DNA from 2 places in the Actinomadura sp. 3N407 genome. Region 1 is predicted to be linked to the other one. Evidence: riboswitches for the same ligand, from Rfam matches in the RefSeq annotation. Region 1 holds a riboswitch; the other holds the start of a gene.

The links. A riboswitch is a leader RNA that binds a small molecule or an ion and turns the genes downstream of it on or off. The one in region 1 is predicted to bind glycine.
Region 2: linked by a shared signal. The riboswitch ahead of gcvT (glycine cleavage system aminomethyltransferase GcvT) and the one ahead of gcvP (aminomethyl-transferring glycine dehydrogenase) in region 1 are both predicted to bind glycine.

Annotation. Positions count from the first base shown of each region.
Region 1 covers NZ_JBQQBP010000007.1:346,154-355,369, reverse strand. Annotated here, with positions in the region: gene ACTWPP_RS20400 (DUF5999 family protein) at 1-140, shown strand, start outside; gene ACTWPP_RS20395 (alpha/beta hydrolase family protein) at 244-864, opposite strand; gene ACTWPP_RS20390 (PPOX class F420-dependent oxidoreductase) at 916-1,341, shown strand; gene ACTWPP_RS20385 (tetratricopeptide repeat protein) at 1,347-2,477, opposite strand; gene gcvP (aminomethyl-transferring glycine dehydrogenase) at 2,703-5,579, opposite strand; glycine riboswitch at 5,638-5,749, opposite strand; glycine riboswitch at 5,750-5,844, opposite strand; gene ACTWPP_RS20375 (lysylphosphatidylglycerol synthase transmembrane domain-containing protein) at 6,114-8,609, shown strand; gene ACTWPP_RS20370 (MerR family transcriptional regulator) at 8,613-9,216, opposite strand, start outside.
Region 2 covers NZ_JBQQBP010000001.1:570,710-579,925, forward strand. Annotated here, with positions in the region: gene ACTWPP_RS02670 (thiolase family protein) at 1-75, shown strand, start outside; gene ACTWPP_RS02675 (winged helix-turn-helix transcriptional regulator) at 115-561, shown strand; gene ACTWPP_RS02680 (VOC family protein) at 665-1,006, opposite strand; gene ACTWPP_RS02685 (L-serine ammonia-lyase) at 1,294-2,667, opposite strand; gene glyA (serine hydroxymethyltransferase) at 2,723-3,979, opposite strand; gene gcvH (glycine cleavage system protein GcvH) at 3,982-4,371, opposite strand; gene gcvT (glycine cleavage system aminomethyltransferase GcvT) at 4,514-5,608, opposite strand; glycine riboswitch at 5,682-5,768, opposite strand; glycine riboswitch at 5,773-5,868, opposite strand; gene ACTWPP_RS02705 (hypothetical protein) at 5,913-6,239, opposite strand; gene ACTWPP_RS02710 (M50 family metallopeptidase) at 6,481-7,779, shown strand; gene ACTWPP_RS02715 (PLP-dependent cysteine synthase family protein) at 7,769-8,866, opposite strand; gene ACTWPP_RS02720 (hypothetical protein) at 8,956-9,216, shown strand, end outside.

The DNA of each region.
Region 1 (9,216 bases):
TGGCCTCACACCCCGAGCAGGGGTGGAGCCTGCTGTGCAACGGCGTCGTGCTCTTCGAGGACACCGGTGAGCTGCTGCCCGACGGGGGAGTCATCGCACCGCACCGGCCGACGGACCTTCAGGCTCCGTCCGCCGCTTGAACGGGGTCTCCACGGGGGACTAGTTCGAACGGATGATCATCCTCGGGGGCACGGCCACCTGCCCGCAGTCTCTGGGCCCCGCACGGGGCCCGGAGCAGATCCGCTACTCCCGGCCGCCCGTCCGCACCGGACGGGCCGCCCATCTCCGCAACCACGGCTCCGCCGCCCTCCCGGCCGCGGCGGGGTCCCGGTTGAGATCGTGCCGCTCCCCCGCCAGCACCGCGACATGCGCCGCGTCCGCCGCGTCCGGCATCCCGAACGGGTCACGGTCACCGTTGACGACGAGGACCTCCACCCCCGCCGAACGCAGCTCCCCCACCCGGGTCTTCTCCGGGTCGCGCGGCGGGTGAAGCGGGAACGCCAGCGCCAGGACGCCCGCCGCGCCGGCGGCCGCCGCCGTCCGGCACGCCACCCGGGCACCGTTGCTCCGCCCGCCCTGGATCAGCGGGACGTCCCCGAAACCGTCCCGCACCGCGCCGACGATCTCCAGCCACGCCTCGTCCTGCTTCGCGGCGGGGCCCGGCGCGCGGCGCCCGGCGAGCCGGAACGGCTGCGTCACCCGCGCGACGGCGCCGCCGAGACCGAGCGCGGTCTCCCGCACGGCGAGCAGGTCGGGCGCGCCCACTCCCCCGTTCGACCCGTGCGTCAGCACCAGCAGGAACGCCGGTCCGGCCACCTCGTCCAGCGTCACCTCCGCCGGCCCGTGCGCGGTCAGGATCTCCATGCCGTTCACCGTAGCCGCCCTCCCGAGCGATCACTGCGGCAGACTGTCCCCATGGAGAAGATGACCGACAGCGAATGGCGCGCCTTCGTGTCCGAGGGCACCCGCACCGGCAAGGCGGGCGTCACCCGCAAGGACGGGGCGCCGCACGTCACGCCGATCTGGTTCGTCCTCGACGGCGACGAAGTGCTGTTCAACACCGGCCGCGACACCGTCAAGGGCCGTACCCTGGCCCGCGACCCGCGCGTCTCCATCTGCGTGGACGACCAGACGCCGCCGTTCTCCTACGTGCTGATCCAGGCCGAGGCGTCCCTCATCGAGGACCCCGACGAGATGCGCCGCTGGGCCACCGTCATCGGCCGCCGCTACATGGGCGCGGAACGCGCCGAGGAGTTCGGGGCCCGCAACGCCGTCCCCACCGAGTACCTCGTCCGCGCCCGCATCACCAAGGTGGTCGCCGAGCGCGCCATCGCGCACTGACGGGTTCAGTCGTCGGGCCAGCCGGGGACGGGCGTGCCCGTGGCGAGGCGGAGCCGCTCGGCGAAGCTCTCGTGCAGCAGCGGGCCCCACGCGTAGCCGCTCGGGACCCGCACCGCCCTGCCGAGCACGTCGTGCGTCTCGCCCGGCCGCCGTTCGGCCGGGGCGTCGGCGTACCGGACGGCGAGGAGCGCGTACATGTGGTCGAGGGCGCCGAACGCCTCACCGGTGAGCGCGGGGAGCGTCCCGTCCGACACGGCCTGCTCGACGACCGGCTCCCACCACAGGTCGGCGGGGTCGCCGTCCTCCTCGCCCTCGCCGAAGTCGCGGCGCAGCCGCGCCCGCACCTGCCCCGCGGTGCCCGGGTCGGCCAGCCCCCGCCGCCACACCTCGCCCGCCTCGGCCGCGCGGCCCCGCAGCGGCAGCGTCCGCGCCAGCAGCTCGGTGGCCAGCGGCCCCACCTCCGGGTCGGGCGGCTCCTCCCCCAGCGCCGCGCCGAACGCGCCGATCGCCTGATCGAGGTAGGAGATGCCGAGCGCGACGGCGAGCCGCGCGTAGGCGTACGGGGCGGTGCCCCGGTCGATCAGCCTGAGCCCGGCGGCGAGGATCCGCTGCGCCCGCGCGGGATCGCCGCGTTCCAGCAGCCGCTCCGCCAGGTCGTGCGCGGCGGGCGGCCCGTACTCGGCGTCACCGGTCCCGATCACCGCCTCCCAGTGCTCGCGCGCCGCGTCGAACTCGCCGGCATCGTCGGCGATCCTGGCGAGCGCCAGGTGGGCGGGCGGAAGGTAGGCGGCGTTGCCGAAGTCGACCACCACCCGCCAGGCGGGCGCCGCCTGGCCGTGCTCACCGGCCCGCTCGTGCGTGAGGGCGAGATGGTAGGCGGCGCGCGGCCCGTACTCGGGGTCCCCGGTGGCGATCGCGGCCCGGTCCGCCTCCCGCGCCCTCTCGACGTCACCGGAGTCGTCGAGGACGACGGCCAGGCCCAGCGCGGCCTGAGCCCGGCAGGGCGTCTCGCCGAGCGCGAGCACCTTCTCGAACAGCAGCGCCGCCCGCTCCGCCTCGCCGTTCTCGGCGAGGTTCCGCGCTTGCTCGCACAACTGCGCCGGGTCGTCGGACACACGCTCCGCTGACTCGCTCATCCGGCGAGCTTATTGCAGTGTCCTCGGCCCCGGGTGCCGGAGCGCCCTCCTTCGGCGGGCACCGCGGCGATCGCCGCATCGCTCCGACTCGCCCGGCGGCTCGCTGCGCGCTCGGGTTCTCGCAGGCTCGAACGCGGCTTCGCACCCGATCGGCAACGCCCGGGGTCGCCGGTGGCCGGTGCAACCGGGTCCCTTGCGTCCTCATGTGGTCGCGCCCGGGCCGGCTCAATCCTCGAAGGCGTCCGGGGGCGGGCAGGAGCAGATGAGGTTGCGGTCGCCGTAGGCCTGGTCGATGCGGCGGACGGGCGGCCAGTACTTGTCGTCGCGGAGGGCGGGGACGGGGTAGGCGGCCTCCTGGCGGGTGTAGGCGTGCTTCCAGTCGTCGGAGATCAGGCAGGCGGCGGTGTGCGGGGCGTTCCTGAGCGGGTTGTCCTCGCGGTCGTAGCCGCCGTCGGCGACGCGCCGGATCTCCCGGCGGATCTCGATCATGGCGTCGCAGAACCGGTCGAGCTCGGCGAGGTCCTCGGACTCGGTCGGCTCGATCATCAGGGTGCCGGCGACGGGGAACGACAGGGTCGGGGCGTGGAAGCCGTAGTCGATGAGCCGCTTGGCGACGTCCTCGGCGGTGATCCCGGTCTCCTTCGTGATCTTGCGGAGGTCGGCGATGCACTCGTGGGCGACGAGGCCGTTGCGGCCGGTGTACAGGATCGGGTAGTGCGGCGCGAGGCGGGCGGCGAGGTAGTTGGCGCCGACGATCGCGCTCTCGGTGGCGGCGCGCAGTCCGTCCGGGCCCATCATCGCGATGTACGCCCAGGAGATCGGCAGGATGCCCGCCGAGCCCCACGGCGCCGCGGAGATCGGGCCCACGCCCGTCTGCGGGCCGGCCTCCGCGCGGAGCGGGTGGTTCGGCAGGAAGGGGGCCAGGTGCTCGCGGACGCCGATCGGGCCGACGCCGGGGCCGCCGCCGCCGTGCGGGATGCAGAACGTCTTGTGCAGGTTGAGGTGCGAGACGTCGGAGCCGAACTCGCCGGGACGGGCCAGGCCGACGAGCGCGTTGAGGTTGGCGCCGTCCACGTAGACCTGGCCGCCCGCCTCGTGCACGGCCGCGCACACGTCGGTGATCGACTCCTCGAAGACGCCGTGCGTGGACGGATACGTCACCATGATCGCGGCGAGCCGGCCGCCATGCTCGCCGATCTTGGCGTGCAGGTCGTCGAGGGCGACGTTGCCGCCCTCGTCGCACTTCACGACGACGACGCGCATCCCGGCCATGACGGCGCTGGCGGCGTTGGTGCCGTGCGCGGACGACGGGATCAGGCACACGTCCCGGTGCTGCTCGCCGCGGGACGCGTGGTACCCGCGGATGGCGAGCAGGCCGGCCAGCTCGCCCTGCGAGCCGGCGTTCGGCTGGACCGACACCTCGGCGTACCCGGTGATCTCGGCGAGCGCGTGCTCCAGTTCGCCGATCAGCTCGACGTATCCGGCGGCCTGGTCGACGGGCGCGAACGGGTGGATGTTCGCGAACTCAGGCCAGGTGACCGGCTCCATCTCGGCGGTGGCGTTCAGCTTCATCGTGCAGGAGCCGAGCGGGATCATGGAGCGGTCGAGCGCGATGTCCTTGTCCTGGAGCCTGCGCAGGTAGCGCAGCATCGCGGTCTCGGAGCGGTGCGCGCGGAAGACCGGGTGGGTCAGGTAGGGGCTCTCGCGGCGCAGCGCGCCCGGGAGCGCCTCGGCCGCCCCGCCGGCGCCGGCGGCCGGGACGCCGAACGCCTCCAGGACGGCGGTGACGTGCTCGGGCAGCGTCGTCTCGTCGCAGGCGATCCCCACGTGGCCGGCGTCCGCGGGGCGCAGGTTGATCCCGCGCTCGCGGGCCGCGGCGACGACCTCCGCGGCGCGGCCGGGGACGCGGGCGAGGACGGTGTCGAAGAACGCGTCGTGGACGATCTCCACGCCGCCGGCGCGCAGCCCCGCGGCGATCTCGGCGGCCCGGCGGTGCGTCCGCTGGGCGATCGCCGCGAGCCCCTCCGGCCCGTGGTAGACGGCGTACATGCTCGCCATGACGGCGAGGAGGACCTGCGCGGTGCAGATGTTGCTGGTGGCCTTCTCGCGCCGGATGTGCTGCTCGCGGGTCTGCAGCGCCAGCCGGTGCGCGGGGGCGCCGTCGGCGTCGACGGACACGCCGACGAGCCGTCCGGGGAGCTGCCGCCGGATGCCCTCGCCGACCGCCATGTAGCCGGCGTGCGGGCCGCCGAACCCGTACGGGACGCCGAACCGCTGCGACGAGCCCACGGCGATGTCGGCGCCGGACTCCCCCGGCGGGCGCAGCAGCGTCAGCGCGAGCAGGTCGGCCGCGACGACCACCTTGGCGCCGCGGTCGTGGGCCTGCCCGATGACCGGCTCCAGGTCGCGGACGGCGCCGGACGCGCCCGGGTACTGCAGCAGCACCCCGAAGAAGTCGCCCTCGGGCAGCCCGCCGGACAGGTCGGCGGTGACCACCTCGATGCCGAGCGGGACCGCCCGCGTCCGCACGACCTCGATCGTCTGCGGGAGGGCGTCGGCGTCGACCAGGAACGCGCCCGGCTCCTTGCGCCTGGAGACGCGGTGGGCGAGGGCCATGGCCTCGGCGGCGGCGGTGCCCTCGTCCAGCATGGACGCGTTCGCGACCGGCAGCCCCGTCAGGTCGGCGACCACCGTCTGGAAGTTCAGCAGGGCCTCGAGGCGCCCCTGGGAGATCTCCGGCTGGTACGGGGTGTAGGCGGTGTACCAGCCGGGGTTCTCCATGACGTTGCGCAGGACGACGGCCGGGGTGATCGTCCCGTGGTAGCCGAGGCCGATCATGGACGTCAGGACGGTGTTGCGGGCGGCGAGTTCCCGGAGCCGGTCCAGCGCGGCGGGCTCGCTCAGCGCGGGCGGCAGGTCCAGCGGGCGGGACGTGCGGATGGCGGCGGGCACCGCGTCGTCGATGAGCGCCTCGACGCCGGAGTAGCCGATGACGGCGAGCATCCGGGCCTGGTCGTCCGGGGAGGGGCCGATGTGCCGGTCGGCGAACGTGGAACGGGGATGCTGCGGCGAGGCCACGGGGGCGAAGAACTGGGCGGTCATGGAGAGCCTCCTGGCGGCTGCGATGCTCAGGTCCGCCGCCGGCGCGGGCCGGCGGCCGGTCTCCCCCTCTGTCATCGGCACCTGAGAGCTTCGCCCGCGCGGCGGGATTTCCCCTTCGGTGAGCCGCCCTTCCCCGCGTGCGGGGATCGACGCCTGCTTTCCAGAGGTGCCTCGCCCGAGCGGTCCTTTTGCCTGAGAGGTTCCGGGGAGGTTGCCCCTTCGGCGCCCCACGCTGGCGGCGTGGGGTCTCTCCCGCCCAGGGTCGACGGCATGTCCTCGACAAACCCTACCCAAAGCCGGGCCCCGGGACGGGCCCGCCCCTTCCGGCGCCGGCGCCCCGGCGGGCACGCCGCTCTGCCAATGAGTACGATATGGAGGTCTGACCTGGGAGGTCACGGGCCTCGGGGCCTCACGACGGGAGATGGGGCTTCGGGTGCACACGCGACGGCCGGACGGCCCGCCGGCCGCTCGACGGCGCGCCGCCGGTTCTGGGACGCTGATCACGATGACGGATGGTCAGGGCGGCGGTACGGCGTGACGCAGACCCACGACGGCACGGTGCGCCCGAGGCAGGGCGCGGCCGCCGGTGTGCCCGTCGACGAGCCCGCCCAGCCGGACCGGATCCGCCGCCCGTCGGACGCGTTCAGGTTCGCGGCGTCGGTGACCGGCCTGGTGGCGGTGATGCTGCTGGTGTCGTTCGCGCAGCAGACGACGCACGGCCTGCAGACCGACATCGCCGAGGGCACCGCGCACGCGCCCCGGCCGCTGCTGTCGCTGGCCACGCTGATCTCCAGCTTCGGGGTGCTGGCCGCGCCGATCGCGTTCGGCATCGAGCGGCTGTTCCACAAGGACGGGACGCGCGTCGCGATCGCGCTGCTGGCCGCCGTGATCGCGTTCGGCATCACGATCGGGCTGGACGACCTGGTGGTGCGGGCGGCGCCCGGCGGCGTCCTGGACTCGCTGATCTGGGGCGGCACCGAGACGGCCCCGGTGCACACCGACATCGCCCCCGTCATCGCGTTCGTCAGCGCGGTGGGGATGGCCGGGCGCACCCGGTGGCAGGCCGCGACCTGGACGATGATCGGGCTCGCGGCGCTCACCGGGCTCACCGCGGGCTACGCCTCGGTCTCCGCGCTCGCCGCCACCTACTTCCTCGGGCGCGCCATCGGCCACGGCACCCTGTACGCGGTCGGCACCCCCAACCCGCGTCCCACGGGCATGACGGTCGTCGCCGCGCTCGAACGGCTCGGGCTGCGCCCGAAGCGGGCGGCGCGCCTGGACGACCCCGCCGAGGGCGCCGAGGAGACCCGCAGGTACGGCGTCGCCCTGGCCCCCCGTCCCGGGAACGGGGACGGGGGGGGCGACGGGCACGGCACGCGGCTCCCGGCGCGCCCCGGCGGCCACGGCGAATGGGACCTCGAACTCCGCGTCCTGGACCGCGACCAGCAGACGGCGGGGCTGCTGTACCGAGTCTGGAGGCTGCTGCGGCTGCGCTCCACGACGACCGGGCGGGCGCTGCGCTCCCTGCGCAGGTCCCTGGAGCAGGAGTCGCTGATGGCGTACGCGGTGGACGCCGCGGGCGCCCGGACCCCCCGCCTTATCGGCACGTCGGAGGTCGGCACGGAGGCGGCGCTGCTGGCGTTCGAGCACGTGCCGGGCCGGCGGCTCGCGGACGTCCCCGACGAGCAGATCACCGACGGCCTGCTGACGGACGTGTGGCGGCAGTTCCGTTCGCTGCAGGCGGGCCGGCTGGCGCACCGGCGGCTGCAGGACGAGGCGATCGTGGTCGGCGACGACGGCCGCGCCTACATCACCGACCTGCGGGCCGGGGAGACCGCGGCGGGCGACCTGGCGCTGCGGCTCGACCTGGCGCAGCTGCTGACGACGCTCGCGCTGCGGGCGGGACCGGAGCGGGCGGTCCGCACCGCCGCGCGGGTGCTGGGCGAGGAGTCCCTGGCCGCCGCGGTGCCGCTGCTGCAGCGGGTGGCGCTGTCACGCACGACCCGGACGGCGCTGCGGCACGACCGGGAGGTGCTGACCCGCATCCGCGAGCAGATCATCCGGCTGAAGCCGGAGACGGAGGTCTCGCCGGCCAGGCTGGAACGGTTCCGGCCCCGGACGATCTTCAGCATCGTGGCGCTGTCGATCGCGGCCTACATCGTCATCCCGCAGGTGGCGAGCCTGGACGTGGCGACCATGGCGTCCGCGGCGAGCTGGCACTGGGCGCTGGCCGCGCTGGGCGCCGCGGCCCTCACCTACGTCGCCGCGGCGCTCATGCTGATGGGGTTCGTGCCGGAGAGGCTGCCGCTGGGGCGGACGGTGCTGGTCCAGGTCGCCGCGTCGTTCGTGAAGCTGGTGGCGCCGGCGGCCGTGGGCGGCGTCGCCGTCAACACCCGCTACCTGCAGCGCTCGGGGGTGCGGCCCGGCCCGGCGGTGGCGAGCGTCGGCGCGTCGCAGCTGGTGGGGCTGGTCACGCACATCCTGCTGCTGATCCTGTTCGGGTTCCTCACCGGCTCGACGACGAAGGCGACGCAGGATCTCGCGCCGTCCCGCACGATCGTCATCGTGGTGCTGTCGCTGGGGCTGCTCGCGGGGCTGGCGCTGACCGTCCCGCGGGTCCGGCGGGAGGTCACGTCGCGTCTGAGGAGCATGTTCTCGGGGGTGGTGCCCCGGCTGGTGGACGTCCTGCAGACGCCGCGGAAGCTGTTCACGGGGATGGGCGGGACGCTGCTGCTGACGGTCGCGTTCGTGCTCTGCCTGGACGCGTCGATCCGCGCGTTCGGCGGGTCGCTGCCGCTGACGACCGTCGTGGTGGTCTTCCTCACCGCCAACGCGGTCGGGTCGGCGGCGCCGACGCCCGGTGGTCTCGGCGCCGTCGAGGGCGCCCTGACCCTCGCGCTGACGATCTCGGGGCTCACCGCGGAGACGGCGACGTCGGCGGTGCTGCTCTACCGGCTTCTCACGCTGTGGCTGCCGGTCCTGCCGGGATGGGGCGCGTTCACCTACCTGCAGCGGCGGGAGGCGCTCTGACCGTCAGCCGGTGCGGCGGGCGCGCCGCCGGCCGGCCAGCTCGTCGTGGGGGTGGTCGGACGGGTCGTCGTCATCGACGGCGGCGCGCTCACCGGGTAGTTCCGCGAGGCTGCCCTCCACCTCCTGCCACACCCGGCCGAGCGCGATGCCGAACACGCCCTGCCCGCCCTGGAGCAGGTCGACGACCTCGTCGGGCGAGGTGCACTCGTACACGCTGACGCCGTCGCTCATCAGCGTGATCTGCGCCAGGTCCCTGACGCCGCGGTCCCGCAGGTGGGTGACGGCCGTGCGTATCTGCTGCAGCGACACGCCGGTGTCCAGGAGCCGCTTCACGACCTTCAGGACGAGGATGTCGCGGAAGCTGTAGAGCCGCTGGCTGCCCGACCCGTGCGCCGGCCGTACGCTCGGCTCCACCAGCTTGGTGCGCGCCCAGTAGTCGAGCTGCCGGTAGGTGATCCCCGCCGCCGCGCACGCGGTGGGGCCGCGGTAACCGACATCCTCCGGCGGCGCCGAGACCTGGGTGTCGAAGAGCAGGCCCTGCTCTCCGGCACGCCGGGACGCCATGTGCCTGTCGGGGGTCGCCTTGCCCTCGCCGCTGCTCACCGCC
Region 2 (9,216 bases), on a different contig from region 1:
GGCGGACGGTACGGACTGCAGACCATGTGCGAGGCCGGCGGCCTCGCCAACGCCACCGTCATCGAGAGGCTCTGACGGATGAGCCGGCCAGGTCCGGCGGATAGGCTTCCCGGCATGCCGAAGGACGCCCGTCCGCGCGAGTGTTCCGTCGCCGACACCCTGGACCTGGTCGGCGAACGCTGGAGCCTCCTCGTCATCCGCGAGCTCAGCTACGGGGTGCGGCGCTTCGACCAGATCTTCCGCAACACGGGCGCGTCCCGCGACATCCTCACGTCCCGGCTCCGGAAACTGGAGGCGAACGGCATCATCCGCCGCGAGCGCTACAGCGACCACCCGGCCCGCTACGAGTACCACCTGACGCCCGCGGGCGTGGAACTGTGCGACGTCCTGCTCGTCCTGATGCGGTGGGGCGACCGCCACCTCCACGCGGACGACCCGCCCGTCCGCTGGCAGCACTCCTGCGGCCACCCGGTCAGCCCCGTGGTCATCTGCCGCCACTGCGGCAACGAGGCCCGCCAAGGCGCCCACTCACCCACCGGCCGCGGCGCCCTCACCTCCTGAACTCAGCGCTCGGCCGCCACCCGCACGCCGAGCCCGATGAACAGCCAGGATGCTCTGACCCGGCAGGACGCCGTGCGGCTGACCGGAGTCGGCGTCCGGGTCGTCAGCCCGGGCCGCCGCCGAAGCTGATCTCGTTGCCTTCCGCGTCCCGGTAGGTCACTTTGCTCACGCCGTTGTCGTAGGTCTCGCGCTTCGCGGGTTCGAGGCCCCGCCGGGCGATCTCGGCGACGCGGTCGTCGAGGTCGCCGACGAACGACAGCACCAAGGCGTTTCCGGCCCGTTCCGGCTCCTGCACGATGTAGATGTACCGGTGCTCGGCCACCTCCCACACCGCCTCGATGTCGTTCGGCAGGAACGACGGCGGCCCGCCGAAGAACCGCTCGTACCACGGCAACGCCGCGTTGTAGTCGGTGACGGGGATGCCGGCGAACAGATCCAGTGCCATGTCGTCCTCCATGCGGAGCCGATGTGTCGCCGGTACCGACCTCGGCGGCGCCGGAGATTCATCGTTCCCGGCCCAGGATGTCGAGGACGTGGCCGTGGAGCGGGACGCCGACCGCCCGGCGCAGTACCTCGTTGTGCCGTTGTAGTTCGGCGTCGCAGCCGCTGGTGCCGGGCGTTTGTTCGCCTGCGGCGTGTCGAATCGCGGTCCCTTCACGGCGCGGCCCGGGGCCGTCCGAGCGGGATGGACGAACCCGCAGCGGGGCTCTCGTGTTGTACCGGTCCCGGCTGTCAGCATTCGATGACGTTTACGGCTAGGCCGCCCCGGGAGGTCTCCTTGTACTTGTCGAGCATGTCGCGGCCGGTGTCCCGCATCGTCTTGATGGCCTTGTCGAGGGAGACGAAGTGGCGGCCGTCGCCGCGGAGGGAGATGCGGGCGGCGCTGATGGCCTTGATGGCGCCGACGGCGTTGCGTTCGATGCAGGGGACCTGGACGAGGCCGCCGACAGGGTCGCAGGTGAGGCCGAGGTTGTGTTCGATGCCGATCTCGGCGGCGTTCTCGACCTGCTCCGGGGTGCCGCCGAGGACCTCGGTGAGGCCGGCGGCGGCCATCGAGCAGGCGGAGCCGACCTCGCCCTGGCAGCCGACCTCGGCGCCGGAGATGGAGGCGTTCTGCTTGAACAGGACGCCGATCGCGCCTGCGGTCAGCAGGAAGCGGACGATGCCGTCGTCGTCGCAGCCCGGGACGAAGCGGTCGTAGTAGTGCAGGACGGCCGGGATGATGCCGGCGGCGCCGTTGGTGGGGGCGGTGACGATGCGGCCGCCGGCGGCGTTCTCCTCGTTGACTGCCAGGGCGAAGAGGGTGACCCAGTCCATTGCGTGGAGGGGGTCGGACGCCTCTTCCGTTGACAGCTGGCGGTAAAGCTGGGGGGCGCGGCGGCGGACCTTGAGGCCGCCGGGGAGGAGGCCCTCGCGGGTGCGGCCCCGGGTGACGCAGGCTCGCATCACGTGCCAGAGGTCGAGGAGGGCTTGGTGGATTTCGCCGGGGGTGCGGCCGAACGCCTTTTCGTTCTCCAGCATGAGGGCGGAGATCGACAGGCCTGTCTCGTGGCAGCGTTCCAGGAGCTCGGCGGACGTGTCGAAGGGATGGGGGAGGGCGGTGTCGTCGGGTTTGATGCGGTCGGCGCCGGTGGCGTTCTCGTCCACGATGAAGCCGCCGCCGACCGAGTAGTAGACCTTTGTGCGCAGTTCGTTGCCCGAGCGGTCGAGGGCTGTGAAGCGCATGCCGTTGGGGTGGCCGGGGAGGGATTCCTTGCGTTCGAAGATGAGGTGTTCGTTGACCACGAAGGGAATTTCGTGGTCGTCGAAGAGGTGCACGGTCCCACTTTCGCGGATCTTCTTCAGGCGGGCGTCTATGCCGTCGACGTCGACCAGTTCGGGTTTGTCGCCTTCCAGGCCGAGGATGACGGCCTTGTCGCTGCCGTGACCCTTTCCGGTGAGACCGAGGGATCCGTAGAGGATGGCCTGGACGGATGCCGTCTTCTCCAGCAGCCCGTCCTGGTGCAGGCCGCGGGCGAAGCGGTGCGCGGCGGCCATCGGGCCTCCGGTGTGGGAGGACGACGGGCCGATCCCGACTTTGAACAGGTCGAAAACGCTGATGGCCATTGCTACCCCTTTGTAGCCTGCGCCCCCTTCCGGTGTGGAAGGGGGCGCGGTGACGTCACAAATCCGGGTACAGGGGATGCTCGTCGGCGAGCGCCTTCACGCGGGCCGACAGGGCGTCGCGGTCGAAGGTGGGCTGGAGGGCCAGCGCGATGATGTCGGCGACCTCGGCGAAGTCGCCGGTGGTGAAGCCGCGGGTGGCGAGCGCGGGCGTGCCGATCCGCAGGCCGGAGGTGACCATCGGCGGGCGCGGATCGTTCGGGACGGCGTTGCGGTTGACGGTGATGCCGATGTCGTGCAGGCGGTCCTCGGCGTCGCGGCCGGTGAGGTCGGAGTCCACGAGGTCGACCAGGACGAGGTGGACGTCCGTGCCGCCGGTCAGGACCTTCACGCCGGCCTTGGCGGAGTCCTCGGCGAGGAGGCGTTCGGCGAGGAGCCTCGCCCCCTCGACGGTGAGGGACTGGCGTGCGCGGAACTCGTCCGACGCGGCGATCTTGAGGGCGACGGCCTTGGCGGCGATCACGTGCTCCAGCGGGCCGCCCTGCATGCCGGGGAACACCGCGGAGTTGATCTTCTTGCCGTACTCCTCGCGGGCGAGGATCAGGCCGCCGCGGGGGCCGCCGAGCGTCTTGTGCGTGGTGGTCGTGACGATGTCCGCGTACGGGACGGGCGACGGGTGCAAGCCCGCGGCGACGAGGCCGGCGAAGTGCGCCATGTCGACCATGAGCAGGGCCCCGGACGAATCGGCGATCTCCCGGAACGCGGGGAAGTCGAGCTGCCGCGGGTACGCCGACCAGCCCGCGACGATCATCTTGGGACGGTGCTCGGCGGCGAGGGACGCCACCTCGTCCATGTCGACCAGGCCGTCCTCCGCGCGGACGTGGTAGGGCACCACGTTCAGCGTCTTGCCGGAGTAGTTCAGCCGCATCCCATGGGTGAGGTGCCCGCCGTGCGCGAGGTCGAGGCCGAGGATCGTGTCGCCGTGGTGGAGCATCGCGAAGTAGACGGCCGTGTTGGCCTGCGCGCCGCTGTGCGGCTGGACGTTCGCGTGCTCGGCGCCGAACAGCGACTTGGCGCGGTCGATGGCCAGCTGCTCGGTGACGTCGACGTGCTCGCAGCCGCCGTAGTAGCGCCGGCCCGGGTAGCCCTCGGCGTACTTGTTGGTGAGGACGGAGCCCTGCGCCTCCAGGACCGACACCGGCGCGAAGTTCTCCGAGGCGATCATTTCGAGCGTGGACTGCTGCCGCCGGAGCTCGGCGGCGACGGCCTCGGCGACTTCCGGGTCGGCCGTGGCGAGCGAATCGTTCAGGCTCAAGATCAGCTCTCCTCGATCAGCTTGTCGTAGGCGGCGGAGTCGAGCAGGTCGCCCGGCTCCTCGGAGACGCGGACCTTGAAGATCCAGCCCTCGCCGTACGGGTCGTCGTTGATGACCTTGGGCTCGTCCACCACCGCGCTGTTGATCGCGGTGATCTCGCCGCTGACGGGGGAGTAGATGTCGCTGACCGACTTGGTCGACTCGATCTCGCCGCAGGGCTCGCCCGCCTCGACGGTGTCGCCCTCGGACGGCTGCAGCTCGAGGTAGACGATCTCCCCGAGGGCGTCGGCGGCGTGCGCGGTGATGCCGATGGTGACGATGCCGTCCTCGCCACCGAGGCCGGACACCCACTCGTGCTCTTCGCTGTAGCGGAGCTGCTCCGGAACGCTCACGATCACTTCTTTCTAGTCATGGTGGGGGCCGGTCCCCACACCGACCAATTTCTTCTTGTCACTGTGGAGGGTGACCCCCCACACACCCACAACTTCTCCTGTCACTGTGGGGGGTGACCCCCACACCCCCACAAGTTCTTCTTCAGGAACGCTTGTAGAACGGCAGGGCGACCACGTCCACCGGCTCCTGCCGGCCGCGGACGTCGACGGCGAGGCCCGTCTCCTCGACGCCGCTGTCGAGGTACGCCATGCCGATCGGCGTGCCCAGTGTGGGCGACGGGGCGCCGCTCGTCACGACCCCGCACGGCGTGCCGCCGGACGTGACGACCTGATACCCCTTGCGCGGCGCGCGACGCCCGCGCGCGACAAGTCCCACGAGCCTACGGCCCGGCGGGGTCTGCGCCTGAGCCGCCAGGGCGGTCTTCCCGACGAAGTCGCCCGGCTTGTCCAGCTTCACGATCCGGCCGAGGCCCGCCTCGAACGGCGTGGTCTCGGCGGTCAGCTCGTTGCCGTACAGCGGCATCCCCGCTTCGAGACGAAGCGTGTCGCGCGCGGACAGCCCGGCGGGGACGACGCCGTCCACCCCGGCGAGCGCCTTCCACAGCGCGACGGCGTCGGACGCGTCGACGAACAGCTCGAAGCCGTCCTCACCCGTGTACCCGGTGCGGGCAATGAGGGCGTCGACGCCCGCGACCCGCCCGGCGAGGACCGCGTAGTACTTGAGGTCGGCGACCGCCGCGTCGGTGAACCCTTCGAGAATTTCCTGGGAACGAGGGCCCTGCAGCGCTATCAGCCCGTACGTGCCGGAACGGTCCTCGACGGCGGCCTCGAAGGGCGTGGCCCGTTCGGTCAGCGCCTCCCGGACGACGGCCGTGTTGGCGGCGTTCGCGACGACCATCCAGGTGGCGTCGGCGAGCCGGTAGACGATCACGTCGTCCAGGACGCCGCCGTCCTGCCCGCAGACCATCGTGTAGCGGGCCTTGCCCACCGGCATCGACGCGAGGTTGCCGACCAGCGCGAAGTCGAGCGCGGCGCCCGCGCCCGGCCCGGAGACGAAGATCTCCCCCATGTGCGACAGATCGAACAGCCCCGCGCCGGTGCGGACGGCCTGGTGCTCGGCAGTCTCGCTCGCGTAGCGCAGCGGCATCAGGTGGCCGGCGAAGTCGACGAGGTTCGCGCCGAGGTCCTGGTGGACGTCGTGCAGCGGCGTCTTCTTCGCGGTCGGGTCGGCGGACATCGGTTCGGCTCCTTCGTCACGGGCGCGTGTGGTCCATCGTCCCACTCGCGCACCGGGCGGCTCGGTGCCTCCCCCTCTGTCATCGGCGCCTGAGAGCTTCACCCGCCACCGGGGCGGGCTTTCACCTTCGGCGGGGGACGGGGTCCCCGCTTTCCAGAGGTCGCCTGGTCCGTGCGGTCCGTGGGCCTGAGAGGTTCCGGGGAGGATTTGCTCCTTCGGCGTCCCTCACCGGCTGCAAGGGACTCTCCCGCACGGGATCATCGGCGTTCAGCATCCTATGGCATCGTCCTGGACGCCGCGAGGGTCAGCGTGGTGCGGGGGGCGGGGACGCGGACAGCGCCTTCATGCACGTGCGCAGGGCCGTCATTCTCTTCTCGATGTCCTGCTTGGGAGGCGTGGACGCCGGGTTCGGGCTCGGCAGCTCCACGCCCTGCTTGCGCATGCAGTCGTTGAACGCCTTGGTCGCCTCCGACTGCGGGGGCGGCGAGGGCAGGACCGCGTTCCCCTCACCGGACGAAGCGGCCGGCGGCGCGGGCGATGACGTCTCCGCGGCCCCGCCGCCGTCGTCGGAGCCGCCGCATCCGGCGAGGGCGAGCACCAACGCCAGGGCCGCTACATGACCGCGCTTCAAGGCAGTACCTCCGTGGACCGGGGTGGGGCCGTCATGGTGGCAGGCGGGACGTCCCGTCAATACCGACGCGGGTGCCAATGACGCGTGCGCGGATTAGCAGCTCACCTCAAATCGGGGCACAAAAGGCGTCGGTCCGGCTTGCGCGCTGGTTCAACCAAAGCGGGGCCTGTGACGTACTCTGAGTTGGTTGCTGTTGACCACCCCCCGGTGAGCGGGGTGCATGACCGGAGGGGCTAGCCGCATGGCCTACGTGGCTGGAGCGTTGATTCTGTTCTTCGGCCTCCTGGTGTCCATCGCGCTGCACGAGCTGGGGCACTTCTCGTTCGCCAAGCTGTTCAAGGTGCGGACCACCCAGTTCATGGTCGGGTTCGGGCCGACGATGTGGTCGTGGCGCCGGGGCGAGACCGAGTACGGGATCAAATGGATTCCGCTCGGCGGCTACATCCGGATGATCGGGATGCTGCCACCGCGCAAAGGCGACGCCCCCGGGAAGATCCGGCAGGCCAGCACCGGCCCGTTCCAGGGCCTCATCGAGTCCGCGCGCGGCGTGGCGCTGGAGGAGGTCAGGCCGGGGGACGAGAACCGCGTCTTCTACGGCAAGAAGTGGTGGCAGAAGCTGCTGATCATGTCCGGCGGGCCCGCGATGAACCTGCTGCTGGCGGTCATGTTCTTCGCGATCCTCCTGATGGGAATCGGCACGAACCAGCCGCAGCCGGTGATCCGGGAGGTCGCCGAGTGCATGGTTCCGGCGAGCCAGTCCGAGCTCACCGAGTGCCCGGCGAACGCCGCGCCGACCCCGGCGAAACAGGTCGGGCTGCAGGCCGGTGACCAGATCGTCGTCTTCGGCGGCAAGAAGATCGACGACTACCGGGAACTGCAGGAGCTGATCCGCGGGGCGGGCGGGCAGACCGTGCCCATGACCGTCGAGCGCGACGGGCGGGACGTGGAGCTGAACGTCCCCATCACCCGCAACCGGATGTACCACCTGGAGGACCGGGACAAGATCGTCGAGGTCGGGTTCCTCGGCATCACGCCGACCAGCGCCGTCGAGCGGCAGGGCCCCGGCGCGGTCGCGAGCACGATGGGCGACCTGACCGCCCGCACCGCGGGCGCGCTGGTGCGGATGCCGGAGAAGATGGTCGGCATCTGGCACGCGGCGTTCGGCGGGGACGAACGCGACCCGAACGGCCCGATCGGGGTCGTCGGCGTCAGCAGGATCGGCGGGGACGTGGCCGCGTCCGAGACCCTCACCGGCACCGAGAAGGTCTCCTACTTCGTGATGCTGCTCGGGTCGCTGAACCTCGCGGTCGGGATGTTCAACCTCGTCCCGCTGCTGCCGCTGGACGGCGGGCACATCGCCGGCGCCCTCCTGGAGGCGATCAAGAAGGCTTTCGCCAAGGTCTTCCGGAGGCCCGACCCCGGCTACGTGGACGTCGCCAAGGCGCTGCCGGTGACGTACGTGATGGCGGCCGTCCTGATCGTCATGGGCGGGCTGCTCATCTACGCCGACCTCGTCAACCCCGTCCGGTTCACGGGGTAGCGGGCATCTCGCCTGTCTTCAGGAAGCCGTTCAGCGCGGCGAGGTAGGGCGCTATGTCCAGGCCCTGCTCCGCCAGCCACGCGTCCGACCCGTAGGTGCCCGCGTAGCGTTCCGCGCCGTCGCAGATCAGCGTGACGACGCTGCCGCGTTCCCCGCTCGCCCGCATCTGCGCGATCAGTTCCGCCGCGCCCCACATGTTGGTGCCGGTCGAGCCGCCGACGTCCCGGCCGGTGACCTCGCTCGTCCAGCGCATCGCCGCGACGGACGCCGCGTCCGGTACCCGGATCATCCGGTCGATCACCGTGGGCAGGAAGGACGGCTCGACGCGGGGGCGGCCGATGCCCTCGATCCGTGAGCCCGCCGCCGTCCGCTCCGGGTCCCCGTCGGCGAACGAGCCGAAGAACGCCGACCCCTCCGGGTCGACGACCGCGAGCCGCGTCTGGAACCGCCGGTAGCGCGCGTACCGGCCGATCGTCGCGGACGTCCCGCCGGTGCCCGCGCCGACCACCACCCAGGACGGCTCGGGGAACCGCTCCAGCCGCATCTGCTCGAAGATCGACTCGGCGATGTTGTTGTTGCCGCGCCAGTCCGTGGCGCGCTCGGCGTAGGTGAACTGGTCCATGAAGTGCCCGCCGCACTCGGCCGCGAGCCGCCGCGACTCGTCGTAGATGGTCGACGGGTCGTCCACCAGGTGGCAGCGGCCGCCGTGGAACTCGATGAGCTGGATCTTCTCCGGGCTGGTGGACGCGGGCATGACCGCGATGAACGGCAGCCCGAGCAGCCGCGCGAAGAACGCCTCCGACACCGCCGTCGACCCGCTGGACGCCTCGATGATCGTCGTGTCCGCGCGGATCCAGCCGTTCGCCAGCCCGTACAGGAACAGCGACCGCGCGAGGCGGTGTTTCAGTGAACCGGTGGGATGGACGGACTCGTCCTTGAGGTAAAGGTCGATGCCCCACTCCGGCGGCAGCGGGAACACGTGCAGGTGCGTGTCGGCGCTGCGGTTGGCGTCGGCGTCGACGAGCCGGACGGCCTCGGCGATCCAAGCCCGGTACCCGGGGTCGCAGTGGTCCTCGATGCGGGTCACGGCGGCTTTCTCCTCGGATCGTCGCTGATCGGCCGGGTCCCACGATATCCGTGCATGTCACAGGGCATGATGGAAGCTGCGGGGGGCAGATGATCGAGATGTTCGACGCGCGCATCGTGGAGACCGGGCGGCTGCCGCTGTTCGGTTTCTTCGTCGCGTTCATGATCACTTTTGTGTTGACGCGGGTGAACGTCCGGCTGATCCGCTCGAACGTGCGGTGGTTCCGGAACGTGACCGCCGGTGACGTGCACATCCACCATGTCGTGTTCGGCGTCGTGCTGATGCTGGCGGGCGGCGTGGCGAGCCTGGCGGTCCCCGACGCGCTCGTCGGCCTCGACCTGGCGGCGGCC